2 regions of the Rhizobium sp. 2YAF20 genome follow, and region 2 is predicted to be linked to the other one. Evidence: riboswitches for the same ligand, from Rfam matches in the RefSeq annotation. Region 2 holds a riboswitch; the other holds the start of a gene.
The links. A riboswitch is a leader RNA that binds a small molecule or an ion and turns the genes downstream of it on or off. The one in region 2 is predicted to bind S-adenosylmethionine.
Positions count from the first base shown of each region.

Region 1: linked by a shared signal. The riboswitch ahead of AB4Z52_RS10110 (O-succinylhomoserine sulfhydrylase) and the one ahead of metA (homoserine O-acetyltransferase MetA) in region 2 are both predicted to bind S-adenosylmethionine.

Region 1 is NZ_JBFRFF010000005.1:177,737-192,642, reverse strand. Features, by position in the region: gene AB4Z52_RS10140 (hypothetical protein) at 1-72, shown strand, start outside; gene AB4Z52_RS10135 (hypothetical protein) at 156-578, shown strand; gene AB4Z52_RS10130 (ribose-phosphate pyrophosphokinase) at 859-1,791, shown strand; gene AB4Z52_RS10125 (Ohr family peroxiredoxin) at 2,235-2,630, shown strand; tRNA gene AB4Z52_RS10120 (tRNA-Gly) at 2,775-2,848, opposite strand; gene AB4Z52_RS10115 (2'-deoxycytidine 5'-triphosphate deaminase) at 2,906-3,997, opposite strand; SAM riboswitch at 4,073-4,151, shown strand; gene AB4Z52_RS10110 (O-succinylhomoserine sulfhydrylase) at 4,198-5,382, shown strand; gene apaG (Co2+/Mg2+ efflux protein ApaG) at 5,630-6,022, shown strand; gene AB4Z52_RS10100 (Hsp33 family molecular chaperone) at 6,038-7,030, opposite strand; gene argF (ornithine carbamoyltransferase) at 7,106-8,023, opposite strand; gene AB4Z52_RS10090 (aspartate aminotransferase family protein) at 8,097-9,296, opposite strand; gene AB4Z52_RS10085 (GcrA family cell cycle regulator) at 9,718-10,245, shown strand; gene phoB (phosphate regulon transcriptional regulator PhoB) at 10,317-11,000, opposite strand; gene phoU (phosphate signaling complex protein PhoU) at 11,032-11,745, opposite strand; gene phoR (phosphate regulon sensor histidine kinase PhoR) at 12,007-13,320, opposite strand; gene ppk2 (polyphosphate kinase 2) at 13,514-14,395, shown strand; gene AB4Z52_RS10060 (hypothetical protein) at 14,441-14,906, opposite strand, start outside.
Region 2 is NZ_JBFRFF010000002.1:217,153-232,058, forward strand. Features, by position in the region: gene AB4Z52_RS05115 (SIS domain-containing protein) at 1-114, opposite strand, end outside; gene nagA (N-acetylglucosamine-6-phosphate deacetylase) at 153-1,310, opposite strand; gene AB4Z52_RS05125 (SIS domain-containing protein) at 1,310-2,341, opposite strand; gene AB4Z52_RS05130 (GntR family transcriptional regulator) at 2,338-3,111, opposite strand; gene AB4Z52_RS05135 (aldose epimerase family protein) at 3,233-4,258, opposite strand; gene metA (homoserine O-acetyltransferase MetA) at 4,378-5,298, opposite strand; SAM riboswitch at 5,362-5,441, opposite strand; gene AB4Z52_RS05145 (ABC transporter ATP-binding protein/permease) at 5,843-7,738, shown strand; gene efp (elongation factor P) at 7,827-8,396, opposite strand; gene epmA (EF-P lysine aminoacylase EpmA) at 8,548-9,612, shown strand; gene AB4Z52_RS05160 (lysine-2,3-aminomutase-like protein) at 9,609-10,667, shown strand; gene AB4Z52_RS05165 (acyl carrier protein) at 10,889-11,140, shown strand; gene AB4Z52_RS05170 (acyl-CoA dehydrogenase family protein) at 11,140-12,321, shown strand; gene AB4Z52_RS05175 (amino acid--[acyl-carrier-protein] ligase) at 12,328-13,236, shown strand; gene AB4Z52_RS05180 (DUF1839 family protein) at 13,245-14,204, shown strand; gene AB4Z52_RS05185 (glycosyl hydrolase 2 galactose-binding domain-containing protein) at 14,220-14,906, shown strand, end outside.

The DNA of each region.
Region 1 (14,906 bases), on a different contig from region 2:
GAGACCGGCGACATGAGCGCCCCCCGGCTCCTGTCAAAACACGGTGAAGTTGCAGACCTGCTCGCTGCTTGAGCGCTGTTGATACATTGTCGGCTGCGCATGCATGCCCGAAGATGGAGGCAATGTGTCCCACAACAATTTCATTGCGGCGCGCTGTGTCTGTATTTGTCGCGCCTATCCTTGGGTTCGCACCCATTGTCGGGCTCGGCCATGTTGGCATCAACCCCGATCGGCTGCGCTTTGAATACCGTAAGTCTGATTTTCTGAAGGATGTTGCCGACTGTGCCGCCTCGAAAGATCACCCCCTATTGATGCACTGGCTGTGGGGGGACCAAGGTGGTGGATTTGGAGCGTCCAGCATTGAATCGACGTTGATTTACGATGAGACCGACCAGATCGCATCGCCATTGTCCACTTGGACCGATGAAGTTCGAAGCAGACTGTTCAATAATTCGGGATCCGGCTCTCAGAAGAACTACGTGGAGGGCTCCAGTTTGGTTCCGCTCAATGGTGACACGTCAGAGCCCAGTATTGAGAGCATGGGTAGTCACTTTTACCTCGCTACGCAGATCGAGTAGACGTCACAAGTTCTGCGGCCGGGATGACCGCAGTTGGCGCGATCCGACCGTGAGGAAATTCGCCTCTCGGCCGCGCAAAGCGGTCATTCGAGCTGCCGTCAAAGTCAGTCTCGAAGCGCCGTCTTCAGCGACAGATAAATCTTGATTTCTCCACAATTTTCTCGCCCATTCGCAAGTAATGCGAGGTGCTCCGTTGCAATTCCAGGGGAAGGCTCTAAAGGTGCACGCGAAACGGGAAGCTCTTTTCCTCTCGTAGGCTCCTTGAAACAGGATCGCGCTAATGAAGCTGGTGACCGGTAACTCCAACCGCGCCCTCGCCCAAGCCATTGCCAGCTACCTAGAGCTTCCCCTCACAGACTGTACAGTCAAGCGCTTCGCCGACCAGGAAATCTACGTTGAAATCCATGAGAATGTGCGCGGCGAGGACGTGTTCATTCTCCAGTCGACGAGTTCCCCCGCCGACGGCAATCTGATGGAGTTGCTGATCCTGACCGATGCGCTGCGCCGCTCATCGGCCCGCCGGATCACTGCCGTAATCCCTTATTTCGGCTATGCCCGCCAGGATCGCCGCGCCGTCGGCCGCACTCCGATCTCGGCCAAGTTGGTCGCCAATCTAATTGCCGGTGCCGGTGTTAACCGCGTCATCACGGTCGATCTTCATACCGACCAGATTCAGGGCTTTTTCGATATTCCGACCGATAATCTTTATGCAGCGCCGGTGATGACCCGCGACATTGAAAAGCACTACGACACCAAGAACTTGATGATCGTTTCGCCCGACGTGGGCGGCGTGGCGCGGGCTCGCGCCATCGCAAAGCGCATTGGTGCCGATCTTGCCATCGTCGATAAACGGCGACCCCGCGCCGGAGTGTCGGAAGTGATGAACATCATTGGCGATGTGTCCGGGCAAAGTTGTCTTTTGATCGACGACATCGTCGATAGCGGCGGCACGCTGATCAATGCGGCCGAAGCCCTGCTGGAAGCTGGTGCCAGGGAGGTTTCCGCCTATATCACCCATGGTGTGCTGTCCGCCGGTGCCTGCGGACGCATTGGTGCCAGCAACCTTAAGGAATTGGTGGTGACCGATTCCATTGAAGAAACCGAAGCTCATCGCCAAACCGCCAATATCCGACGCCTGACTATCGCGCCGCTGATCGGCGAAGCCCTCGTCCGCACCGCCAAGGAGCAAAGCGTTTCAAGCCTTTTCAACTGATCCGGCTCATGGCGCGATACCAACCGCAAGCCAAGCTCATACTCGTTCTCCTGATTTCTGTGACACCGCAGAATATTGAATTTATTGAAGATGTTATCAAAAGGTTCGGCGCTCTAGCATCAGGTGAAATCATCGCTGGAATAGCGTCAACACCAATCCGGAAAAAGTGAAATATAGGGGATACACGGAACACTATTCTTTGGACTCGAAAATAAGCGCGAGTATTACCCGAATAAGCGGGAGTCCGAATTAGATCGCGGTGGCCGAGGTTGGGACCACGGATAATTATCCGAGGCTTTCCGTGATGACCGCTAATTGCGCGAAGGAGAAGCTTGTCAGCGCCATCTGTTAGCCCTTTGTGGGACCATTCCCTTTCCCGTGCAGAGGTCAGGCGTCGGTGTTACAATCGGATGCGTCTTAACGGTATTCGAAAGGATTGCATTATGACTGAGAAAGTTCTCTTCACTGGCAAGACCCACAATACTAACGGTCGCGACGGCGGAGCACGCAGTAGCGACGGCCAGTTGGACATCAAGATGAAGGAGCCGCACCCGGCCGCTGAAAACCTATTCGGTGCCGCCTGGTCGGCCTGCTACATGGGAGCGATCGAGCTTGCCGCCTCCCAGAGACACGTCAAGCTTCCTGAGGGTATCGCGGTCGATGCCGAGATCGATCTGAACTTAGACGCCGGCTCCTTCTTCCTGCGGGCGCGCCTCAACGTCAGCGTACCGGGCGTTGACCGTGCGGTTGCGCGCGAACTGATCGATGCGGCACACGGCATCTGCCCGTACTCCAAGGCGACGCACGGCAACATCGACGTTGTGACCAACCTCGTCTGATCGGCACGCCGCGCGGTGACCGCAGTAGCCGGCGGCCAAAAGGCGACGGCTGGAACGACATGAGAACGATAATCTGCAAAACTGGCTGTAAAACTGGCAAAATAAAAGGGATCAAAGTATCCCTTAATCTATTGAAAAGATTGATGGAGCGGGTGAAGGGAATCGAACCCTCGTATTCAGCTTGGGAAGCTGCTGCTCTACCATTGAGCTACACCCGCCAATAGGGGAAGACTTTCAACAGAACCTAGCCGCTGTCAAGGCGGAAAGAGGTGGGTTCAGAGGCGGAAATGCTTTGAGAGCTTCAGGCCCTGGGCTTGGTAATTCGAGCCGAGGCCGGTGCCATAGAGGCTCGAGGGCGGTTCCAGCATGTGCTCGTAGACGAGGCGGCCGACGATCTGGCCGTCTTCGAGGATGAACGGCACCTCGTGGCTTCTGACTTCAAGCACGGCGCGGCTCCCACGACCGCCGGCCGGGGCGTGACCGAAACCGGGGTCAAAAAAGCCTGCGTAATGCACCCGGAATTCGCCGACCAGCGGATCGTAGGGTGTCATCTCGGCGGCGAAATGCGGCGGCACGTGCACCGCCTCACGCGAGACGAGAATATAGAATTCGTCCGGATCGAGTATCAGTTCTGTGCGGCCGCGGCTGTAGAGCGGTTCCCAGAAGTCGAAAATGTCGTGCTGGGCCTTCTTGTCGACGTCCACGACCGCCGTGTGGTGCTTGCCGCGATATCCGATCAGACCTTCTTCATCGCCTTTGAGATCAATCGAGAGCGCGATGCCGCCGCCCGTCACGTTCGGCCTGCTGCTGGCGACCAGGGTCTCGGCGACATGCAATTCCAGCAATTGTGGCTCCGACAATACCGAATGGCCGACACGGAAGCGTATCTGCGACAGGCGCGAACCCCGCCTGACGACAATGGGGAACGTGCGGGGGCTGATCTCGAGGTAAAGCGGACCTGAGTAACCGGCCGGGATCTTGTCGAACTCCTGCGCATAATCGGTAATGACGCGGGTGAAGATATCGAGCCTTCCGGTGGAGCTCTTCGGATTGGCGGAAGCCGACATGCCGGCCGGCAGATCGAGGTGCTCCATCAGCGGCACGATATAGACGCAGCCGGTTTCGAGCACTGCGCTCTCGGTAAGGTCGATCACGTGCAGGCTGAGGCGATCAAGCTTGTCGGAGACCAGGTGCGAGGGGCCGGGCATGAAGCTGGCGCGCACGCGGAAGGCCTTGGCGCCGAGCCTGAGATCGAGGCTTGCCGGTTGGATCTGGTCGCGGTCAAGCTCCTTGTCCGTCGTCAGCCTGCCGGTCTCAAACAGCGCCGCGATTGCTCGATCCGCCAAAATTCCTGTATCGCGAGCCATTTTGCCCATCCTCAATTTGCCGCAGACAAAACCAAACTCAGGGAATTGACGCAAGCGTTCAACAGCAGTATTGCAATCTTATCCCGTGGTGATTTGGCCGGTCGGCTTGCAGCCACGTTAAATAAATGGCTAAAAAGACCGGGTTGAAAACCGGTCTGCTTTTGCGACCGGTTTTTTTGTATCACGAAGGTGGTAACGATATGACCAAGACCTGGCGCCCCGCAACGCAGCTCGTTCACGGCGGCACGCTCCGCTCCCAATTCGGCGAGACATCGGAAGCGATCTATCTGACACAAGGGTTTGTCTACGACACGTCTGAGGCCGCCGAAGCGCGTTTCAAGGGCGAGACCGAAGGCTTCATCTATGCCCGCTACGGCAGCCCGACCAACGACATGTTCGAAAAGCGGATGTGCATGCTGGAAGGCGCCGACGATGCGCGCGCCACCGCATCGGGCATGGCCGCGGTTACCGCCGCGATCCTCTGCCAGTTGAAGGCTGGCGACCATATCGTCGCAGCCCGCGCGCTCTTCGGCTCCTGCCGCTGGGTCGTCGAGACACTTGCGCCGAAATACGGCATCGAGTGTACACTGGTCGATGGTCGGTTCCTTGAAAACTGGGAACGGGCGATCCAGCCGAATACCAAGGTTTTCTTCCTGGAAAGCCCGACCAACCCGACGCTCGAAGTGATCGATATCGCAGGCGTTGCAAAGCTCGCCGATCAGATCGGCGCCAAGCTTGTCGTTGACAACGTCTTTGCGACCCCGCTTTTCCAGAAGCCGCTTGAGCTTGGTGCGCATGTGGTCGTCTATTCCGCAACAAAGCACATCGACGGTCAGGGCCGCTGCCTCGGCGGTGTCGTTCTTTCCGACAAGGCCTGGATCGACGAGCATCTGCACGACTATTTCCGCCATACCGGCCCGGCAATGTCGCCGTTCAACGCCTGGACGCTGCTCAAAGGCATCGAGACGCTGCCCTTGCGCGTCAAGCAGCAGACGCAGAACGCCGCGGCAATCGCCGACTTCCTGGCCGAGCACGGCAAAGTCGGCAAAGTGATCTATCCCGGCCGTAAGGACCATCCGCAGGCTGACATCATCGCAAAGCAGATGACAGGCGGATCGACGCTGATCGCCTTCGAGATGAAGGGCGGCAAGGACGCCGCGTTCGCGCTGCAGAACGCGCTTGAGATCACCAGGATTTCCAACAATCTCGGCGACAGCAAGAGCCTGATCACGCATCCGGCAACGACAACGCACAAGAACCTGACCGACGAGGCGCGCGCCGAACTCGGAATTTCTGCAGGGACTGTCCGTTACTCCGCCGGCATTGAAGACACCGACGATCTCCTCGAGGATTTCGCGCGGGCGCTGAAACAGGTGACTGCCTAACTTTGACAGCGATTCTCGCTCGGCTCAGTCCGGGCGAGACTGCAACGTTCGGCGCTAGCACAATCGCGCGCACGAGACGTGGATTTTCGAACCGGAGCGACCATTGCCGCGTTAACCTTCGGAATTATCCTTAATATTCGATAAAGCGCATAAATCTGACCGTTAATGCCCGATTCACCAATCCGTTCCTTGACGGATATTGAAGCCTATAGGATATCGGTAACTCAATACGTCTAAGGTGTCAGGTATGTATCGCGCCCTAACACGAGATATCGAGGTTGTCGTCGAGCCGTTTTATCTGGAGGAGCAATCCGATCCGGATGACGATCGTTACGTCTGGGGCTATCGCATCGTCATCTCGAACCACTCCGATGTCGCCGTGCGCCTAATCACGCGTTATTGGCACATTACGGACCAGAACGGACAGGTGGACGAGGTCACGGGGCCTGGTGTCGTCGGTGAGCAACCGCATCTGAACCCGGGTGATACCTACGAATATTCATCGGGCTGCCCGCTCGATACGCCATCCGGCATGATGTTCGGCCACTATCATATGGAGGCGGAGGACGGGGAGCAGTTCGATGTCGAAATCCCCGCCTTCTCATTGGACTCGCCGGGCCTGTTGCGCACCCTGAACTGAGGATGCGCCGCACCTTCAGGCCTCAGTCTTGAGCTCCGAAGGATCGTAGCGGTAGGTGGTCGAACAGAACTCGCAGGTGACCGCGATCTCGCCATCCTCTTCGCTGGCTGCAATCTCTTCGGCGGAAAAACCCTTGAGCACGCCCTTGATCTTGTCGCGCGAGCAGCTGCACCGGTCGAAAACCCGCTGCGGCGGATAGGCTCGCACGCCGCGCTCGTGGAACAGCCGAAACAAGAGACGCTCTGTGCCGACGAGCGGATCGGTCAGTTCGTCCGCATCGATCGTTTCAACCAGCGAGCGCGCTTCCGCCCAGGCGTCATCGTCCGTGTGATTGCGCACGCCGGTATCGCCGTCGCCGCCATGCAGGTCCGGCTGGCGCATGCGTTCCGATGCCTGTGGCAGGAACTGTGCGATCAGGCCGCCGGCGCGCCAGCGATGACGCGGCTTGCCCGTCTCATCCCGGTCGAAAAGCTCCGCCGCGCCAAGGCGGACGCGGGTCGGTATCTGCTCCGACTGGCGGAAATAGACCCCGGCAATCTCCTCGAGCGATGTACCGTCCAGCTCGACGATGCCCTGATAGGGCTGCGAATACTGACCCTGGTCGATCGTGAAGGCGAGAACACCCTTGCCGAGCAATTGCTCCGGCTCGGTCTCGCCAAGGGCAATCGCCTTTTCAAGCGCCTCCTCGTTGAACCGGGCATAAGCGCGGACATTTTCCGGCGTCGAGAAATCGGCGACGAGCAGATCTACCGGGCCGTCGCCCTTGGTCTGCACCATGAACTTGCCGTCGAACTTCAACGAGGTGCCCAGCAACACAGTGAGCACGATAGCCTCGGCCAGAAGCCGGGCAACCGGAGCCGGATAGCGATGGCGCTCCAAAATCGCGTCGAGCATCGGGCCGAGCTGCACGGCACGGCCACGAACGTCGAGATTCTCGACCTGAAAAGGGACGACATGATCATCGCCTGCAAAGTCGAACTGACCCAGCGATGCTGCACTTTCCGCCATGCTTACTCTCCTAGCCTTCCGGAGCGGCGCTCCGCTCGCGCGGCCGCGATCCATTCGTCGCAGTTCTTGAAATCCTCAGATTGCGCCCAGGCACCAAGCAAGAATCGACTTTTGCGCATGAAGACGGTTTTCCGCCTCATCGAAAACAACGGATTGCGGACCATCGATCACTTCGTCAGTCACTTCCTCCCCGCGATGGGCGGGCAGGCAATGCATGAACAACGCGTCCTTGCCGGCCTGTGCCATCAAAGCCGCGTTGACCTGATAGGGCTGGAAGACGTTGTGACCGCGAGCCCGGTGTTCCTGATTCATGGAAACCCAGGTATCGGTAACCACACAATCGACGCCGGCAACCGCACGGTCTGCATCATGCGTGAGCATGATTTCGGCGCCCTCATTGCGGGCCCAGTTCAAATAGTGATCCTTAGGCTCCGAACCAAGGGGTACCGCCATATTCATGCGATAGCCGAAACGGGCAGCACCCTCGACAAGCGAATGGAGCACATTGTTCCCGTCGCCGGTCCAGGCCAGCGTCTTGCCCTTGATCGGCCCGCGATGCTCCTCGAAGGTCATCACATCGGCCATGATCTGGCAGGGGTGCGTGTCGTCGGTCAGCGCGTTGATGACAGGAACCGTGGCGTGTTCCGCCAGCTCCAACAGGCGCGAATGCTCGGTCGTGCGGATCATGATGGCGTCGACATAACGCGACAGGACCTTTGCCGTATCGCCGATGGTCTCGGCGCGGCCGAGCTGCATTTCCGTGCCGGAAAGGAAAAGCGTCTCGCCGCCGAGCTGGCGCATGCCGACATCGAAGGAAACACGCGTGCGGGTCGAGGGCTTCTCGAAGATCATCGCCAGCATCTTGCCGGCAAGCGGCCTGTCGGCGGTTCCGGCCTTGGTCGCCAACTTGCGAACGAGCGCGTCATCGATGATGGTGCGAAGATCGGAGGCCTTCACCGCCGATAGATCGAGAAAGTGTTTCGGTGAAGCCATAATCTTTATCCGTACTCTGGAAACAACAACGCCCGCTGCGGGGCAATAACGCCCCGAATTGCGGGCGATGAACTCATGCCGATTTTCTGACGCGGGAAGCGCGCAGGGTCTCGGCGGCGCGCTCGACGCGAGCAAGGCCCTCTCTGGCTTCCTCCGCGGTCGTGACGAGCGGCGGAAGCAGGCGGAGCACGTTGTCGCCAGCCGGGATGGCAAGCAGATGCTGGGCGCGGATGGCCTGCAGCAATTCCGCCGAGGGAACCGCCGCCTTGATGCCGAGCATCAGCCCCTCGCCACGGACATCCTCGATGATGTCGGGAAAGCGATCCTTCAGCGAGGCGAGGCCCTGGCGGAAGACCAGCGCCACATCGTTCACATGCTGCAGGAAGCCATCGGCCAGGATTATGTCCAGCACAGCATTGCCGACCGCCATGGCGAGCGGATTGCCGCCATAGGTCGAACCATGGGTACCGGCCTTCATGCCGGAGGCGGCATTTGCCGTTGCAAGGCAGGCGCCGAGCGGAAAGCCGCCGCCGATGCCCTTGGCGACTGCCATAATGTCGGGCGTGATGCCGGCCCATTCATGCGCGAAAAGCTTGCCCGTCCGCCCGACGCCCGATTGGACTTCGTCGAGGATGAGAAGAAGATCGTGTTCGTCACAGATTTCGCGCAGCGCCCGCATGAATTCGTTGGTGGCCGGGCGGATGCCGCCTTCGCCCTGCACCGGCTCGATCAGAATCGCCGCCGTTTCTTCTGAAATCGCCGCACGCACCGCCTCGATGTCACCGAAGGGCACCTGATCGAATCCGGGGGCCTTGGGGCCGAAGCCTTCGAGATACTTCTCCTGGCCGCCAGCGGCGATCGTCGCAATCGTCCGGCCGTGAAATGCACCTTCGAAGGTGATGACGTGGAAGCGTTCCGGATGGCCCTTGACGAACTGGTAACGCCGCGCCGTCTTGATCGCGCATTCCAGGGCCTCGGCGCCGGAGTTTGTGAAGAACACCTTGTCGGCGAACGTAGCTTCCGTCAGACGCTTGCCAAGCGTTTCCTGGCCCGGCACCTCGTAAAGGTTGGAAAGGTGCCAAACTTTGTCGGCCTGTTCTTTCAAAGCGCCGACCAGATGGGGATGTCCGTGGCCGAGCGAGCTGACGGCAACGCCGGCGCCGAAGTCGAGATATCGCTCGCCGCTTTCCGTGATCAGCCATACGCCCTCGCCTCGCTCGAAACGCAAGGGAGCCCGCATATAGGTGTCATAGAGCGGCGCTGTCTCGGCCATGGCGCAAATCCTTCGATCAAACCTTGCTTTGCTGCCGTTTTCGCTATGCAAAACGGCCCCGAAAAAATCAAAAATGCCGCCTTTCGGCGGCCTCGGCACTATTGACGTTTCGCACTGCAATGTCAACAAAACCCACGGCTGAAGGGGCGCTACACATTGTCCTGACACGGCCGCCATTGCCCAATATCTTGTATTGCAGAAATACCACACAAGGAAGCAAGTTGGGGAAAACCCCGAAATCGATTCCCTGAGATTCCTGCGACTCTTGTCACGGAGTCAGGCTCACACTAGGTTAAAGATCAATTACTAGACTGCATGCGGCGGAACTAGTCACCACAATTTAAAAGCGTTTTAGGTCCCGACTGCATCGGGGCAATGGCGAAGGATTCTGCCATCAGGAAGCGCTAGGCGGAGGCAGGGCATGAATTGGACAGACGAGCGTGTAGAACGGCTCACAAAGCTTTGGGCCGAAGGGCTTAGCGCCAGCCAGATTGCAGCGCAGCTCGGTGGCGTCAGCCGGAACGCGGTTATTGGCAAGGTGCATCGCCTTAACTTGCCAGGCCGAGCCAAGTCGGGCGGCTCTGCAACCTCTGCTCGAGCGCCGAAGCGAAATGTCACGCCCCCCCGGTCCTCGAACTTCGGTTCCCGCGGGGTTACGACCCGCACGGTCGCGCGCCAGCAGGGCTCGGCGATGCTCAAGGAAGAAGTCGACGTCGACGCAGCTCCGGAAGTCTCATATCGCCCGGCTTCCAATGTTGTCGTTCCGATCTCGATGCGTCTCGGTCTGACGGAATTGACGGAGCGTACCTGCAAATGGCCGGTCGGCGACCCGCTGAAGGACGATTTTCACTTCTGCGGCCATGAATCGCCCGATGCTTCGCCCTATTGCAGCTATCATCAGAAGATGGCTTACCAGCCCGTTCACGAGCGACGCAGGGCGGCTCGCTAACAGCTTTGCGCGCATCAATGAAAAACGGGCCGCGAGGCCCGTTTTCCGTTTCAACTTTCGTCACCTGAACATCAGGCTTCCATCGAATAGCCCGCACCACGAACGGTGCGGATGACGTCCTGCATGTTGGAGAAGTTGAGCGCCTTGCGCAGGCGGCCGACATGTACATCGACGGTGCGTTCGTCGACATAGATGTCATGTCCCCAGACGCCGTCGAGCAGCTGCGAGCGCGAGAAGACGCGGCCCGGCGAGGACATCAGGAATTCCAGCAGGCGGAACTCCGTCGGCCCGAGGCGAACCTCGCGGCTCTTGCGGTGCACGCGATGCGTTTCCCGATCGAGCTCGATGTCTCCGCATTTCAGCAAGGAAGACAGGACCTCTGGACGGGCGCGGCGCAGCATCGCCTTGACACGCGCCATCAGTTCCGGAGTCGAGAAAGGCTTTACGACATAGTCGTCGGCGCCCGTAGACAGGCCACGCACGCGTTCGCTCTCCTCGCCACGAGCGGTCAGCATGATGATCGGCAGGCGCTCCGTGTCCGGCCGCATGCGCAGCCGGCGGCAGAGCTCGATGCCGGACACGCCGGGCAGCATCCAGTCGAGGATCAGAAGATCGGGGGTGCGCTCCTGAAGACGAAGCTCGGCCTCATCTCCCCGCAGGATCGTATCGACCTCGAAGCCTTCGGCCTCGAGATTGTAGCGCAGCAGCACGCTGAGCGCTTCCTCATCTTCTACAACGGCAACTCTTGGAACCATGCTGTTCTGGTCTCCTTCAAAGGCGCAAGCGCTATTCCGTTACCGCGCCAACGGTGTTGGCGGTATCGTCCTTGGGGCGTTCGCCTTCCGGCTGTGCGCCGGTCGCCATGTAGTAGATCGTCTCGGCGATGTTGGTGGCGTGGTCGCCGATGCGCTCGATATTCTTGGCGCAGAAAAGGAGATGGGTGCAGGTGGTGATATTGCGTGGGTCTTCCATCATGTAGGTCAACATCTCGCGGAACAGCGAGGTGTACATCGCGTCGATTTCCTCGTCGCGCTCGCGGATGGCGACAGCCCGATCGGCCGAGCGCGTGGTATAGACGTCGAGCACTTCCTTGAGCTGGACGAGCGCCAGTTCGGAGAGATGCTCGATGCCGCGGCCGAGGCGGCGGGGAACGCCGGTGCCCTGGACTGCGATGACGCGCTTGGCAGTGTTCTTGCCAAGATCGCCGACACGCTCGAGGTCGGAAGCGATGCGGATGGAGCCCATGATTTCTCTAAGGTCCGCTGCCATCGGCTGGCGGCGTGCGATCGTCGTGATCGCCTTGTCGCCAACTTCGCGTTCGGCATGATCGAGAATGGTATCGTCGGAGATGACTTTCTGAGCCAGTGCGACATCGCCATTGACAAGGGCGCGGACGGAATCGCTGACCATCTGCTCGGCAAGGCCGCCCATTTCGGAGATGCGACGCGAAAGAAACTTCAGGTCGTCGTCATAGGCGGAAAAAATATGGGTCGAAGCCATGTTTCGGTCCTCAGTTGAAATGAGATGTCGGAGACAGTGTCAGCCCACGAGGGCCGTTATGCAATCCGGTGTGTGCGGCGAAGACATCCATGAAAATCTTCCAATCGGGCGTTCTGTAACGCGACGGCGACGACAGGCATCGCTTCATTCAGCGTCTTCTCTTAGCGGTCCAAGCATCGCCCTTTTATGTCAGGGGAGTGAAACAATTATGACAGTTCAACCTTTTGAAAATAATGGGAAAACTGCGGAGCTGAAACCGGATTAAAACCGAACTGTGAAGTCCGTGCCCTTGCCGACCTCGGATTTGACGATCAACCGAGCCCGATGGCGCGTCAGAATGTGCTTTACGATCGCAAGACCGAGCCCGGTACCCTTCTTGGATCGGCTATCCTCAACGCTGACGCGATAGAAGCGTTCGGTCAGGCGCGGCACATGTTCGGACGGAATTCCGGGACCATGATCAGAGACCGTGACTTCGACCGCCTGTGCCGTACCGTTGTGCAACGAGACATCGACGACCTTGCCCTCCTGGCCGTATTTGCACGCATTTTCGATCAGGTTCTCGAACACCTGAACCAGCTCGTCCCGGTCGCCCAGTACCTCAACCTTGCCTTGTGGCAAGTGCAGATTGATGGTGACATCGAGATCGCCGGCAAGCGGCTGCAGGGAATCTCGGACGTGGCCCAGCAGCGGCACCAGATCCACCTTCTGGTCGGGCGCGATATGCGATTTCAATTCCAGCCGCGACAGAGACAGGAGATCGTCGACGAGGCGGCTCATGCGCGTCGTCTGATCGAACATGATGCCGAGGAACCGCGCCTGTGCCTTGGCGTCGTTGCGCGCTGGCCCCTGAATCGTCTCTATGAAACCACGCAGCGATGCGAGAGGTGTCCGCAATTCATGGCTGGCATTGGCGACAAAATCGGACCGCATCCGGTCGATCAGTCGGAGTTCCGATATGTCGCGGAAAGACAGCATGAAGAAGGTCTGTGATGCCGGCTGCTGCAGATCGACGGGAGCGATCCGGACGATATAGACCCGTTCGGAGGGCAACCGCTCGGAATGTTCGATCTGGTTGGGCGTTCTGGTTGCGATCGTTTCGCGTATCATGTCGAGGATGACCGGAGAACGCAGCTTGGCGGAAATATGCGCGCCAAGCGGAAACGCACCAAGCGCCTTCTCGGCAGCAGGGTTTTGCAGCAACAGGGACGCATCGCTGCCGATCACCAGCACCGGCATATCGAGTGCGGCAAGACCAGCGGCCAGTGGCCGCAACAAGGCGTCGGTATCGACGGGCGCCGGCTCGGCAGCGACCGGCGCTTCTGCCTTGATCACGAATGGCGGGCGCAGCATTGCAACAAGAACAGCCATGAGCCAGATCCCGGCGACGATAAACTTGCCCACCCCCTCAGCCAGAGCAAGGGCGCCGATCAGCGTGGCGAGCAGCAGGATGGCGCCCTCGTGGCTCAATCGCCTGAAGAAACGCTTCGGAAATGACAGATCGTCGTTCAAATGGGCCTCGCCGCTTTGTTCACATGTGCGAACATATGAATCTGCGTGATAGCCTGAATTCATGACAGAAGTTTTCAGCTCTATCCACAGGCACGGCAAACGGCGCCTCGATGAGGGCGCCACAGCCCGGAGCCACTGGCAACAGGCTTGAAATCACAGCATAAATATGATCAGCCTTTCGCTGAAGATTTTTTGTCGAGACTGATCCATTATCGTATTTCCGGCCTCGTATGGGGTCAAATGTGAGGGAAAAGGCATGAGCCAGGATGTGGAAAGCCGCGCAGTCGAGCTCGAAATCCATGGCAAGCGGCGCGTCTTTGACGTCGACGACCCGGTCCTACCCGATTGGGTCACAGAGGATGCGCTCTCCTCAGGCGATTACCCCTACAAGAAGAAACTGAAAGAAGAGGAATATCTAAAGGACCTCGAGGCGCTGCAGATCGAGCTCGTCAAGGTGCAGTTCTGGCTGCAGGCGAGCGGCGGGCGCGTGATGGCCCTCTATGAAGGGCGGGACGCCGCGGGCAAAGGTGGCGCGATCGCGGCGACCTCCTCGCATATGAACCCTCGCCTGACGCGCGTCGTTGCCTTGACCAAGCCCACGGAGCGCGAGGCCGGGCAATGGTACTTCCAGCGTTACGTCGCCCAGTTTCCGACAGCCGGGGAATTCGTGCTGTTCGACCGCTCCTGGTATAACCGGGCGGGCGTCGAACCGGTCATGGGCTTCTGCACGCCGGAACAATACGAGCATTTTCTAAAACAGGTTCCGCAGATTGAGCGGACGATCGAACACGAACATATTTCCTTTTTCAAATTCTATCTCGATATCGGACGCGAGATGCAGCTCAAGCGCTTCCATGACCGGCGCCACGATCCGCGAGCGGTCTGGAAGCTGTCTTCGATGGATATCGCCGCGCTCACCAAGTGGAAAGACTATAGCGAGAAGCGGGACCGGATGCTGAAGGAGACGCACACCGAGCATGCTCCCTGGACCGTGGTGAAGGGCAACGACAAGCGACGCGCCCGCCTCAATCTGATCCGCCATATCCTAAAGACGCTCGACTACACCGGCAAGGACAAGGAGGCGATCGGCGAACTCGATGACAAGATCATCGGCTCGGGACCGCATTTCCTGAAATAAGGCTCCCTTAGCGCGCGAAATGGAGCCGCGCGAAGCTTTGTATCTTTACTGCTCAGGCAGGACGCGGATCGCGTAGATATTGACGCCCTTGCCCTTGCCATCAACATCGCTGTTGATGACGACATGCCCGGCACCGGCCTGGGATTTATCGAGACGGATCTGAAAAAGCGCATCCGCTTTCTGCCGCGTCACATCGAAACGATGACGACCGCAACCGCTGACCGCCTTGAAATCACATTCGACGGTGATCTGCGTTGGCGTGTCCGAGGTGGATTGTAGGGTCAAAGCCACTGTCAAGGTCTTGCCCGCAGCATTTGCCAGGACATCGGCCGGAACGGCGACGGCAGCGTTGCCGTCACTGCCCGTCGATTGCGAAGTTAAACGCGCCGTCTGACCTTCGTTCTCGGAAACGAGTTCCGCCTTTGCACGCACTCCGGTCACGACCTTTGCCGCGTCTGCCGGCGCCAATATCTGGATCCACTCCGGCGAAAAACTGTCCTGCGGATCGATT
Region 2 (14,906 bases):
TGCGGCCTTGCAGATGACCGCCGCCGCTTTCGACATCGGCTCGGCAAGTGTTTCGCGCAGTTCCCCGAGCCTCTGGATGAGGCTTGTGAAATAAGCGTCGGTGATCGCAGTCATGCCGGCGTCTCTCTTTCTTTGTACTTTGGCTGGAGCCTCTAGGCCGAGAGCTCGCCTGCCATCCAGGTGGCGGTTACCTCAATGGTGTCATTGATGTGAGCAAGATCAGCGCGGGCGCCAGGCCTAAGATGGCCGCGATCAGCCAACCGCAGGAAGCGGGCAGGGTAGGAAGTGGCCATGCGCAATGCCTCGACCAGCGACAATTCGAGCACGCTGACGCCGTAGCGGATCGTTGACGCCATATCGACGTCGGAGCCTGCAAGCGTGCCGTCTGCGAGCACGACCCTCGAGCAAAAGCCGCCTTCCTTGCGATAGACGGTGCGGCCGTTCAGCGTGAAGCTCTGCTTGTCTGAACCGACGAGCGACATCGCATCGGTGACGAAAAACAGCCGCCCTTCACCGCGCTTGGCGCGCAGTGCGACACGAAGCGCCCGCGGGTCGACATGGTGTCCGTCTGCGATGATGCCGCACCAGGCGGAGGGATGATCGATCGCCGCGCCGACCAGGCCGGGCGCGCGGTGGCCGAGCTGGCTCATGGCATTGAAGAGGTGGGTGACGCCGCGCGCGCCGGCGTCAAAGCGCATGTCGGCGACGTCGGCGGTGCAATCGGAATGGCCGATGCTGACGATGACGCCTGCCTCGTTAAGCGCCTGAACCTGACGATCGGTCACCTGCTCGGCTGCTATGGTGACAAGCAGCGTGCCGATCTCCTCGCGAGCGCGGATGAAAGTCTTGACGTCGCTGTCTTCCACCGGCCGCATGAGTTCCGGCAGATGCGCGCCTTTGCGGGCTGGCGATAGATGCGGCCCTTCGAGATGCAGACCGACAACGCCGCGGCCGGCCTTGACCGCCTCGATCGCGGCTTCGATCGCCGCTGTCGATGCGGCGCCGACGTCGGTAATCAAGGTGGGCAGCATGGCGGTCGTGCCGTAGGTTCGATGGCCTTTGGCAATGATGTACATGGAGTCCGGCGAGGGATCGTCGTTGAGCATCCTGCCGCCGCCGCCGTTGACCTGCGCATCGATGAAGCCGGGCGACAGAACGCCGCCCTCAAGGCTGATGATCTCGGCGCCTTCGGGCAGGCCGCTATAAGATGTGATTGCCTGCACGCGGCCATTGCTGGTGACGAGCGCGCTATTCTCATGGAGACGCTCGCCGTCGAAGATCCGGGCACCGGTGAAGACCTTGTAATCCATCACATAGTCTCCGTGACCTTGAGGAGATTGGCCGGCTTATCCGGATCAAAACCTTTGCGACGCGTCACGGACTCGATCAGTCGGTAGTAGCAGAGTATCGACACAAGCGGGTCCAAGAGGCCGTTTCCGGTCGAGGGCGTGCGCAGATTGACACCGGGCAATGCCGTCGTCGAGAAGGATACCGCAGTCGCCCCCAATTTCTGCAGGCGCTCCAGCGCCTGGGCATTGTTTGCGAAGGCGGCGTCATCAGGAGCGAAGGCAACGACTGGAAAGCCTGGCTGAACCAGCCGCATCGGGCCGTGCATCAATTCGGCAAGAGAGAAGGCCTCCGCGTGCAGACCAGAGGTCTCCTTTGCCTTCAATGCCGCTTCAAGCGCAATCGCAAAGGCCGGGCCGCGTCCGCCGGTGTAAAGCGATGTCGCGTTGAAGAACACGTCTTCGGCTTCGGCGGCATTGATGCCGGCCGTTGCCGCCAGAGCCTCCGGCAGCCTTGCAAGGCCGGTCTGCAAGTCGGTGCTATGGGCAACCGCTGCCGTCACACCGGCAAGGGCTGCAACCGCCGCTATGAAGGATTTCGTCGCTGCCACGCTTTTTTCAGCGCCGGCATTGAGGTCGAGCACGATGTCGGCCTGTTTGGCCAGCGGGCTGTCGGTGACATTGACAACGGCGATCGTGGTTGCGCCGCCTCGTTTTGCCGCCGCCTGCAGCGCGATAATGTCGGGACTGCCGCCGGACTGAGAGACGGTGAAGTGGATGCCGCCTTGCAGGTGCAGCGCCGAACCATAGACCGAAGCGATGGAAGGGCCGACTGATGCAACCGGGATGCCGCAGGAAATTTCGAACAGATATTTGAAGAAAGTCGCTGCGTGGTCCGATGAGCCTCGCGCTGCCGTGGTAATCACCGGCGGACGGGCCGCGGAGAACAGCTTTGCAATCTCGACAAAGACGGGCTTTTCCTTTTCAAGCAGAGTTGCCACGACGTGAGGCGCCTCGCCTGCCTCCTTCAGCATCAGGGATTGGGTGTCGCTCATAGGTCATCTCCAATTTTCAGTTCGGCAACGAAATCATAGGCGTCGCCGCGATAATGTGATCGCGTGTATTCAACGACACGCTGGTCTTCCAGGCGGGAAACGCGCTCGATCAATAGCGCCGGTGCGCCGGGCTGAACGTCGAGGATCGCGGCAGAGGATGGGTCCAGCGTGACCGCCGTCAGGCGCTGCAAGGCGTGGACCGGCCGGAAACCGTTCTCGGTCAGCGCATCATAGAGCGAACCTTCACCTGCCGCATCTTGTTGAAGAAATTTTATCGGCACGACGGCGCGCTCGATGGCGAGCGGCAGTCCATCCGCCAGACGAAGGCGGTCGAGCCGCAATACCGGTTCGTCGAGGCCGAGGCCGAGGACGAAACTTTCCTCCGGTGCCGGCTTGCCCACCGTGCGTGACAATATCCGAGCCGCAGGCGAGCGTCCGCGCGAGCGCATGTCTGCCGAGAAAGATGAAAGCCGCCACAAAGATTGCTCCATCCGCTCGACCTTCTGCGATACGAAGGTGCCGCTGCCATGCCGCGATTCCAGCGCTCCCGACGACATCAGGTCACGATAGGCGGTGCGCACCGTGACCCGGCCAATTTGCAGCGCCTCTGCAAGATCGCGTTCAGCGGGAAGCGCCGCACCGGGCTTCAGCAGGCCTTCGTGGATCAATCCCGTCAGCGCCTGCGCCAGCCGTTTGTACAACGGGCCACTCAAGGCCCCATCTCGCAAACCCCTGGCACTCAGCTCTGAGATTAAAATGGTTCTATCCATGGCTCGATTATAGAACCTATCTAGAACCAATTGGCAAGGATTGATTTGTGAAACTATGGCCAAACGAAAACGGCCGCATGCTTTTCAGCATGCGGCCGCGACGTGACGAACCGAAGACCGGTCAGCTTCTGGTGAAGATGTAGTCCGTTTCCTGCCGCAGCACTTCGCCCGGGCGCAGGACGGCATTGGGGAAGCCTTCGTGATTGACGGCATCGGGCCATATTTGCGTTTCCAGGCAGAACCCCGCGAATGGTCCGATCCGCTGGCCATCGTGACCGGGGACGGGGACATTGAGCTTGAAGCCCGTATAGAACTGCACGCCGGGTTCGGAAGTCCGGACTTCCAGCGCAACGCCGGAATTGTTGCTGCGGGCCAGCACGACCGAGCGCTTTGCGGTGCGCTCAGGCGACAGGCAGAAATTGTGGTCGTAGAGCATCTGCTCGCTCCCAGCGAAGCGCTTCATCGGCGACATCTCACGGAAATCGAACGGCGTGCCGTCAACGGGCCGGACTTCGCCCGTTGGAACCTGATGTTCATCCGTCGGCAGGTAACCGTCGGCTGCGATCATGATGTCGTGGCCGAGTGCGTCGTCGTGACCGTCGAGATTGAAGTAGGCGTGCTGGCAGACATTGGCAAGCGTTGGCTGATCCGTCGTGGTTTCGTAGGTCACGGATAATTCGCCATCGCCGTGGACCCAATAGGTGGCCTGGATGGTGCAGTTGCCCGGGTAGCCGGCGCGGCCATCGGGATCGACGATCTTCAGCACGACGCGATCGGCGGCGTGCTCGACTATCGTCCAGTTGCGCTTGGCTGTGTTGTCCTTGCCGCCGTGGAGGTGGGTGACGCCCTTTTCGTTGAGCTCGAGCTGGTAGTTCTTGCCGTCGATGGTGAATTTGCCGCCGCCGATCCGGTTGGCGCAGCGCCCCGGCGTCGCGCCGAAATATGAGGAATGAGCGGGATAACTGTCGAAATCGTCAAAGCCGAGCAAGAGCGATGGCTGATGCCCTTCGAGGCGCAGATCCTGGATGACGGCACCCCAGCTGATGATGTGTGCCGTCAAGCCGCCGCCGCTGATCTTGACGCGATAAACGGTCTCGCCCGCTGTGGTCTTGCCGAAGACCTCCCGTTCCAAAGCACTTTCCGTCATTGTCGATCATCCATCCATGGCTGAAATTCGCTTCCCCGACCCTGCCCGGATTTGCCCAAATCCGCAACGGCCCCGCTTCCCAAAATTGGATCCGGCGCCGGAATGGCAAGTGATGTCAGTTACTGCGTGCCGATTTTTTCAAGGCTATAGGGTGTGGTCTGATAGATTTCGTTGATCCAGTTGCCGAAGAAGAGATGGGCATGGCTGCGCCAGCGGTTCAGCGGCGTCAGCGCCGGATCGTTGTGCGGAAAGTAGTCATGCGGCATCTTGATCGGCACGCCGGTATTGACGTCGCGGAAATATTCGTCGGCCAGCGACGTCGAATCATATTCGACGTGATTGAACATATAGAGCCGCTTGCCGGCCTGTTCATGCACCAGGCAGATGCCCATCTCAGGCGATTCCATCAGTATCTCAAGGTCCGGCACCGCCTCGATATCGCGGCGGCGCACCTCGGTCCAACGCGATACGGGCACGGCGAAATCATCGGAAAAGCCGTTGAGGTAGACGGACGAGGGCGCAAGATTCTGGTGCCTGTACACGCCAAATGCCTTCTCCTTCAGGGTATGCTTCGGCACGCCATGAAAGTGATAGATCGCAGCCATGGCTCCCCAACAGACGTTCAGCGTCGAGTGGACGTTTGTCGTCGTCCAGTCGAGAATCTCACGCATCTCGTCCCAGTAGGTCACGTCCTTGTAGTCCAATAGCTCGATTGGAGCACCGGTGATGATGAAGCCGTCGAATTTGCGGTCCTTTATTTCCTCCCAGGTCTCATAGAAGGAAAGAAGGTGTTCTTCTGACGTGTTCTTGGCTTTGTGGCCGCCGATGCGAACCAATGAAAGCTCGACCTGCAGCGGAGATGCGCCAACGAGGCGTGCCATCTGTACCTCGGTCTTGACCTTGTTCGGCATGAGATTCAGAAGGCCGATGTGCAGCGGGCGGATGTCCTGGCGGACGGCCACCGTTTCGGTCATCACCCGCACGCCCTCATGGACGAGGGTTTCGAAGGCGGGGAGCGTATCGGGAATCCTGATGGGCATTGCGGTCACTCGATCGGAACTAGAACCGGCAAAACAAAAAACCGGCGGCGAAAAAGAATCGCTACCGGTCCGCATGCGGCCCCATTTAGCGACTTATTTAACGTGGCTGCAAGCCGGCCGGCCAAATCACCACGAATTGCTTAGATAGCGCCGGACAGGTTGCGAATCAACCGGTGAATCGGCGTTGCCGCGACAGGGCGGAGGATTACGACCCCAGTCGGTTGGAACTACGCATTTTAGTGGAGCGATGGTGACCTGCAACAATCGGCCTTTTGAGATATACTATCGATGTTGTCAGCCTCCGAATCGATTTGCGTGCGCTTCGCAGCGCTGACCGGGCTCCAGGCGTCGATGTGCCATGGCGAACGGCAAAACCAAGGGGAAGGCTTCATAAAGGTTTGAAGCGCAGACTATCGGTTGGCTGTATCAGGTTCAACGCGCGAGACCGGAAGGAACTTAACGTGATCGCGTAGAACCGCCGCATGGGGTGGACATGCGCGTTGGCCATGATTATCTGGGGAGAAGACGTTGCAGGGAAGTATTGATGGCCGTCGATAGCCAAAGCAAGCCAAGCACACAGGGAGACGATCGGGTAGGTTATGAACTGAGCGTGTTACGCAGGCTCGGGGTCATGCTTTCTGCATTCTGGAATTCAGCCGTCCGCTATAAGATCATTTCCATCACCGTCGCGCTTTTCGCGATCATATTCATTACAGCCTATGTTCAAGTCATGCTCAACGAGTGGAACGCACCGTTCTACGATTCGCTGGCGCGTCGCGACGTGGGCGAGTTTTTCCATCAGCTCGGTGTGTTTGGCATGATTGCCGGCACCCTGCTTATCCTCAACGTGATCCAGGCCTGGTTCAACCAAATGGCGGCGCTCTTTATGCGCGAAGGCCTTGCCCGCGATCTGGTGGATCAATGGCTGAAGGGCAAGCGCGCGTTGAAGCTCGGCTCGTCCGGGCTGATCGGCGTCAATCCGGATCAACGCCTGCACGAGGACGCCCGTAACCTTGCCGAAAGCACGACGGGCCTGGCGATCGGGCTCGTCCAGTCGACGATCCTGCTCATCAGTTTCATCGGCGTCCTCTGGGAATTGTCGAGCGGTTTCATCTTCCATTTTCGCGGTTCGAGTTTCTCTATCCCGGGCTATATGGTCTGGGCGGCGATCATCTATGCAGCCTCCGCCTCGATCCTCAGTCAGCTTGTCGGGCGGCGGTTGGTTCGGCTGAACGCCGACCGGTATTCCAAGGAAGCAGAACTGCGCTTTGCACTGATGCATGCCAATGAGTATATGCCGGCGATCACGGTTGCAGGCGGCCAGGAAAACGAGCGCCGGCGCATCAACACCGATATATCGTCGGTCCTATCCGTCATCCGCCAATTGGCGATCGCCAATACCAACCTTACCTGGGTGTCGGCAAGTTACGGCTGGATGGTCCTGGTCATCCCGATCCTGGTCGCGGCACCGGCTTACTTTGCCGGTGGCCTCAGCCTTGGGCAGCTGATGATGGCGGTTGGCGCGTTCAATCAGGTCAACACGGCACTGCGCTGGTACGTTGCTAATTTTGGTCCGATCGCCGAGTGGCGGGCAACCCTGATGCGCGTCACCGATTTCCGCCAGGCGCTGGTGGATATGGACATTGCCCGCGACCTGCCGAACACGATCGCGCTCCAACCGTCATCGGGAGATAAGTTGACGCTGAGGGATCTCGAAATCTCGACTAAGACGACCGATGAGATCGTCGAAAACGGTTTCCGGATCCGCGAAGGCACCGTCACCATCGAGGCTGGCGAACATATCATGGTCAATGGTGACCACGGGGTAAATCGCAAGCTGCTGTTCCAGGCTCTCGCCGGCCAGTGGCGCTGCGGCACCGGCGAGATCGATCTGCCGCCGATGGAGCAGATATTGTTCATGCCGCACACCGCCTATGTACCGGGCGGCACGCTGCGCGAAGCCGTGACGTTTCCCGAGGATCAAAATACCTATGCCGATGCCGATGTTGAGACAGCCATTGAAAAGGCCGGCCTTGATCGCCTCAAGGGCAAGCTCAACACCCGGGCGCGCTGGGATCGCATGCTCGATACCGACGAACAAAAGGCAGTCGCCTTTGCCCACGCGCTGCTTGCCAAGCCTCGCTGGCTGATACTCGACGAAACGCTCGAAGGTCTCGAGCCTGATATCCAGGAACGTTTTGCCGGGCTTCTGACCGAGATGAAAGACACGACCACGATCTATATCGGCCGCTCCGAGGCCTATGTGCAGGCATTGTCGCCGCGGGTCATCCACCTTCAGGCGCTGGCGACACCCGCAGACACGGTCAGTCCCACAGCTGCACCAACTGTTGCGACGACCCCTGCTGCAACTGGATTGCCGAAGGCGAAGGCGCTTTCCATGGTGTACCCCAGCGGAGGGGAGCGTTCGCGCCGACAGTGAGCTTCAACAAATGCCGGAATATAAATCGCCCCGAGTGCTGACAGCATCGGGGCGTTTCTAATTCAGAACCAACATCAGCCTTGCGGCATCAATCCTTGGCGCGTTCGACGTAGGAATTGTCTTCAGTCATGATGACCACGCGGGTGCCGGCGTTTATGTGCGGCGGCACCATGGTGCGCACGCCGTTCGACAGCATCGCAGGCTTGTAGGAAGAAGAGGCTGTCTGGCCCTTGACGACCGGCTCGGTTTCCATGATCTCCAGTGTCACGTGGCGCGGCAGCTCGACGGCAAGCGCGATGCCTTCATGCATCGAGAGCGTCACGGTCATTGCTTCCTGAAGATAGGCCTTCTGGTCACCCATGGTTTCGGCGTCGACGGCAACCTGATCGTAGTTTGCCGGATTCATGAAATGGAAGCCTTCGCCATCCTCGTAAAGGAACTGATGGGGGGTGTCCTCGACGAATGCGCGCTCGACCTGCTCGGTGGTGCGCCAGCGCTCGGAGACTTTCACGCCGTCGGAGATGCGGCGCATATCGACCTGGGTGACTGGCGTTCCCTTGCCTGGATGAAAGTTCTGGGCGGTGAGAACGACGTATAGCTTGCCATCGGCATCGATGACATTGCCCTTGCGGATCGAAGAGGCGATGACCTTGACCATAAGACTTCCTTGTAACGCGGCTTTGTGCGGCGTAGAGGACTTCCGAAATGTCCTCGCAAGACGCACGCAATGTTTTTCTTCGGGGCGCAACTAACCTAAAATCGTGTAAATAGCCAGCCTGTGTTGGTTGGGGCGATGAAGAAAGCTTGGAATGAAGGCTGCAAGCAGCAAACCATCTCCCTGGTGGACCCCCGGTGTTCATGCGGACCGGCGGCCGTTCCTACTTGGCCGCAATGCCATACAAGCGGCGCTGCGTGGCTTCTTTGCACGTCGGGATTTTATCGAGGTCGATACCTCGACGCTGCAGATTTCGCCCGGTAACGAGGCCCATCTGCATGCTTTTCACACCGAGGCGGTGACGACGGATGGGCAGCTTCACCCGTTCTTCCTTCACACGTCGCCGGAATTTGCCTGCAAGAAGCTTTTGGCTGCGGGAGAAAGACGTATCGCCTGCTTCGCCCATGTCTACCGCAATCGCGAGCGGGGGCCCCTGCACCACCCGGAATTCACCATGCTGGAATGGTATCGTGCAGGCGAAGGCTACGAGAGCCTGATGGTTGACTGCGCCCACATCCTTGCTTTGGCAGCAGAAACGATGGGTGCGAAGGCCCTTACCTATCGCGGCAGGGACGTGGATCCCTCTGCCGTGTCGGAGCGTCTTAGCGTCGCTGAGGCCTTCGATCGCTATGCGGGCATCGATCTGCTCGCCAGCGTTTTCGCAGATGGAGCAACCGACCGCGATCATCTGGCGTCGGAACTCAAGCACGCCGGCATAAGGGTTGCCAACGACGATGGCTGGGCCGATCTTTTCAGCCGTGTCCTGGTGGAAAAGATCGAGCCGCATCTCGGGTTCGGACGCCCGACCATTCTCGATGAATATCCGGTATGCGAAGCAGCTCTTGCCCGTCCTTCGGCGCGCGATCCCCGTGTGGCGGAGCGTTTCGAGCTGTACGCCTGCGGCGTCGAGTTGGCGAATGCCTTCGGCGAGCTTACAAATGCAAAGGAACAACGCCGTCGTTTCCAAGTCGAGATGGCGGAAAAGGCTCGTATCTATGGCGAAACCTATCCGCTCGACGAGGATTTTCTAGATGCGCTTTCGCTGATGCCCGAAGCAAGCGGCATCGCCCTTGGTTTTGACCGGCTTGTGATGCTCGCGACAGGCGCCGCGCGGATCGATCAGGTCCTGTGGGCGCCGGTGGCGGAGTTCGGTTCATGACCATGCGCCCGATCCGAAGCATCGACGACCTGAAAAATGCCGGCCTGGTCGATGACGGCGACAAAGTTGCGCTCGAAGCGGTTGCAGCTCGTTACGCGATCGCGGTGACACCGACGATAGCCCGCCTTATCGATCGCGCCGACCCGCTTGATCCGATCGCGCGGCAATTCGTGCCCGACCCTGCAGAGCTTCTCGTCACACCGCAAGAGCGAGCCGACCCGATCGGTGATCACGCCCACAGTCCCGTCGAGGGCATTGTCCATCGCTATCCGGACCGCGTGCTGCTCAAGGCCGTCCACATCTGCCCTGTCTATTGTCGCTTCTGCTTCCGACGGGAGATGGTGGGGCCTCAGGGTTTGGGCACGCTGGATGCCGGCGCACTCGAGGCTGCGTTCGACTATATCAGAAGCCACAGCGAGATCTGGGAAGTGATCCTTACCGGCGGCGATCCGCTGGTGCTGTCGCCTCGGCGGTTACACGAGATGCTTGAAGTGCTGGCGGGTATCGACCATGTCAAGGTCGTGCGATTTCACACTCGGGTGCCGGTCGTCGATCCGCAGAAGATCGATGCGGCGCTGATTGGAGCGTTGAAGGCCAGCGGCAAGACCGTTTACGTCGCCCTGCACGCCAATCATCCACGCGAGCTCACAAAGGAAGCGCGGTCCGCCTGCGCGCGGTTCGTCGATGCCGGTATCGTCATGCTCAGCCAGTCGGTGCTTTTAAAGGGTGTGAATGACGATCCCGATGTCCTAGCCGCATTGATGCGCGCGTTCGTCGAGACGCGGATCAAGCCCTATTACCTACACCACCCGGACCTTGCGCCAGGGACCAGTCACTTCCGCCTCACGATAGCTGAGGGGCAGAAGCTCGTGGCCGGCTTGCGCGGGCGTATTTCCGGATTGTGTCAGCCAACCTATATCCTTGATATTCCTGGTGGTCACGGCAAGGCCGTCGTCGGTGAAAGTGCCGTGCAGGAGACTGGCGAAGGATGCTACTCGGTTTCCGACTATCGGGGCGTCGCACATGCTTACCCGCCGTCGGTCCAGCTGTCGTGAAGTTGTAGCCATGTGCCTTTCGGCTTGGTTGTGACGAATCCTAGTCGTGATCGCTGCGTTTTGCGGTCTTGGCAGACGAATATTGTAAAATGATGCTTTTTACTTAACACCGTTAGCGTTCTTTAACTAAGACGATTAGCGGAATGTTCTATTTTGATTGGTAAAAGACAACGCAAGACAAGCCGTAGAGGCTATCGGTAAGCGATTTCAGAGGTGACGGAATGAACGATACTATTCGCGGCTTGCTGGGAAAATTCGGTGGCCTTCCGGTGGCATTGGACCAGATTGCCGACGAGACCGATCTCTATTCGGCAGGTCTTTCATCTTTCGCTTCGGTCCAGCTCATGCTCGGCATCGAAGACGCCTTCGATATTGAATTTCCTGACAATCTGCTCAATCGCAAGTCGTTTGCCAGTATCGCCGCGATCGAGAAGACGGTCGGCATGATCCTTGATCACCGGAAGGTTGCATAATGAACGTCGTGGTCGCGATAGCGAAGGACAGCTTTGCGGCCCGCGCCACTCGCGTCGCTGCGATCGCAGCCAAGTATGCCGACGCCGTCGATGCCGATGCGCGCTTCCCCCGTGAAACTGTCGAAGCGCTGCGCACAGAGCAGCTGCTCTCGATTCAAATCCCCGTCGCGCTAGGCGGCGAGGGCGCGTCGATCACAGAGATTGCAGAGCTGTGCTCTATCCTCGGTCAGTCCTGCGCTGCGAGCGCCATGGTTTTCGCCATGCACCATATCAAGCTCTCAAGCTTGGTCGAACACGGCAAAGGTAGCGAATGGCACCAAGATTTTATGCGCCGCATCGCCAAAAATCAGCTGCTGCTCGCGTCGGCGACAACGGAAGGCGGGATCGGCGGCAATCTTAGAAATAGCATCTGTGCAGTCAGGGTCGAAGGCGACCGCTGCTTTCTGGAAAAGGATGCAACAGTCATTTCCTACGGAGCTCACGCCGACGCTATTCTCATCACCTCGCGCAGCCACCCCGATGCCGCCTCTTCCGACCAGGTCCTGACTGTGTTTCTAAAGGACCAATACTCGCTGGAGCGCACCATCGAGTGGGATACGCTGGGAATGCGAGGCACCTGCTCTGATGGCTTCCTGTTCAAGGGTGAGGCGTCGGCTGTCCAAACCCTGCCAAAGCCATTTGCCGAAATCGCAGCGCAGTCGATGCTTGCCACCTCGCATCTTCTTTGGAGCGGTGTCTGGTACGGGATCGCTGCTGACGCTGTTGCAAGGGCACAGGCCTTCGTACGAGCTGCCGCGCGCAAGTCGCCGGGCGTGCCTCCTCCAGGTGCGCTCCGGCTGGCGGAAGTGTCCAGCCTGCTACAGATGGTCAAATCGAATGTCGTTGCTGGTCTCAAGGTCTACGAGGAAGCCAAGGCCGATGCCGACAGGCTCTCATCGATGGCGTTTGCCGTTGCCATGAACAACGTCAAGATTGCCTCTTCCGAGATGATCCTGCCGATCATCAATCATGCCATGCTGATCTGCGGCATCATGGGCTACAAGAACGGTACGCCCTTCAGCCTTGGACGCCATCTGCGCGATGCGCATTCGGCTCAATTGATGATCTCGAACGATCGCATCCTCGGCAACACGTCGACCATGCTGCTCGTCCACAAACAAGACACAAGTCTATTGGGATAGTATCAAATGGATATGCAGGTTTCTTTTCTCGATCGCCTTTTTGAATCCGGTCTTCTGATCGATACCGGCGTTGACGGACTCTATGGGCGAAGCGGCCAATTCGAAGACGTGATCTCGGCTTTTGAGCGGCTAATCGATACGTTCGGCGGTGCCGACGGCGCAGAAGCGATGCGCTTCCCGCCCGGCATGAATCGCGCCATCTTCGAAAAAAGCGGCTACATGAAGAGCTTCCCACAGCTCGCCGGCACGGTGCATAGTTTCTGCGGCAACGAACTCGACCATATGAGCCTGCTTCAATGCATGGAAGTCGGCGACGACTGGACCAAGGGCCAGGAACCGACCGATATCGTGCTCACGCCCGCTGCCTGCTATCCGCTCTATCCGACGATTGCCAAGCGCGGCCGCCTTCCGGCCAAGGGCGGCCTCTTCGACCTGCAGTCCTATTGCTTCCGCCACGAGCCCTCAAAGGATCCGGCGCGTCAGCAGCTTTTCCGCATGCGCGAATATGTTTGCATGGGGACCGAGCAACACGTCACCGATTTCCGTCAGAGCTGGATGGATCGCGGTATCAAGATGATGGAGGCAGTCGGCCTCGACGTCACCATCGATGTTGCCAACGACCCGTTTTTCGGGCGCGCCGGTAAGATGCTGGTCAACAACCAGCGCGATCAGAACCTCAAATTCGAGCTGCTGATCCCGATCACGTCGCCAGCCAATCCGACCGCCTGCATGAGCTTCAACTACCATCAGGATTCCTTCGGGATCAAGTGGGGGCTGAACCTTGAGGACGGTAGTGTCGCACACACGGCCTGCGTCGGCTTCGGTTTGGAGCGCATAGCGCTCGCGCTATTTCACCACCACGGCCTGGACGTCAAGGAATGGCCGGCCAAGGTGCGCAAGACGCTGTGGGGCTGATCGTCTCCATGCCATCCGTTTTTCCCGAGCTAAACCCTGCGACCTATTCCACACATTCGCTGCATGACAGCGAGCGCATGTGGCCGGAAACCAACTGCTATGTCGATCTCTGGATCGAGGTATTGAGCACCCTGCGGCTACCGCCGGAGGCGATGCTCGGCTTTACGATGACGCAGGATTTCGAAGGAGATCAGTTCACCTTCTTCAAAGCTCCGCTTGAGGATATCGAAGCGCTTTACGGCATCGTCTGCACCGAGCTTGCGATCTACGACAAGGTCGAGCGCCATGTATCCGAGCAGATCCGTCGCCGGCGGCTCTGCCTCGTGGAAATGGATTCCTACTTCATGCCGGATACGCAAGGCGTCGCCTATCGCCGGGAGCATGGCAAGACGACTATCGCAATCAACCGCATCGACATGGACAAGCGCGAGCTCGATTATTTCCACAATGGCGGCTTCTTTCAGCTGGCCGGCGAGGATTTTGACGGCATCTTCCAGCTTCGCCTAAGCGAGGAAGAACTCCCCTTTCTTCCATATACGGAATTCGCGAAATTTCCAGATGGCAGCCCTGAGAGGGCTTCCATTCGCGAAACGTCGTTGCGGCTTTTGAACTTCCATTTTCGCCGCCGCCCGAAACTCAATCCGATCCGCGCCTTTTCGGCGGTATTTCCGTCTCAGGTCGAGGAGATCGCCGAGCGGCCGTTCGGCTTCTTTCATAAATATGCCTTCAATACGCTAAGGCAGCTCGGGGCCAATTTCGAATTGGCCGGCAGCCATCTCGATTGGCTGTCTCCCGAATTCGGGGAGGCTGCGGTCAAAGCCCGCCTGATATCGGAGGCAGCAAAATCCGTGCAATTTCAGCTTGCCCGCGCGGTGACGCGGAAGAAATTCGAGCCACTGCAGTCGGCGCTTGATCCGGCAGCGGATGCATGGGATGCGATGATGAGCCTGCTCGAGAAGCGCAGCTAGCCTTAGGGAAATTCAATGCAGGGACGGTTGGCAAGTATCGGTGCTGAGGAGACCCTGCTCACCGAAGGGTGGAACCTCGTTCTTACAGAAGCGGGCTCCTGCGCCGTGCCTTCGGACGTGCCCTTTGCCTCGCAGTTCATTCCGGCGACCGTCCCGGGCACTGTTGCCCAGGCGCTCGAGAATGCAGGCCTCTTCGATCGCGACAATCCCTATCCGCTGAACGCCCGCGATGCCTGGTATCTTTGCCGGCTGTTCGACGAGGAGGCCGGCGAGGCTCTGCTGCGACTGAAAGGCCTGGCGACGCTTTGCGACGTATTTCTGAACGGCGCAAAGATCCTGTCCAGCGAGAGCATGTTCGAAAGCCACGATGTTCCGGTAACTTTGTTTGGCGGCGATGAGCTGGCGCTTTGCTTTCGAGCCTTGGAGCCCAAATTGGCAGAGGCGGGCCCCCGCGCGCGCTGGCGCCCGCAGATGATCACGCCGCAAGGACTGCGTATAGTCCGCACGACGCTGCTCGGCTACATGCCCGGCTGGTGCCCCGAAATTCACGCCGTCGGCCCGTGGCGACCGATCTCGCTGTTGCGCACAGGAGCTGTCGTCATTCGGGATCTGACCCTCAGGCCTGAACTTACCGATAGCGGCGAGGGACGGCTCTACGCGTCCCTCGTCATCGAGGGCGGCGTTGACGAGATCGTCCTGCGT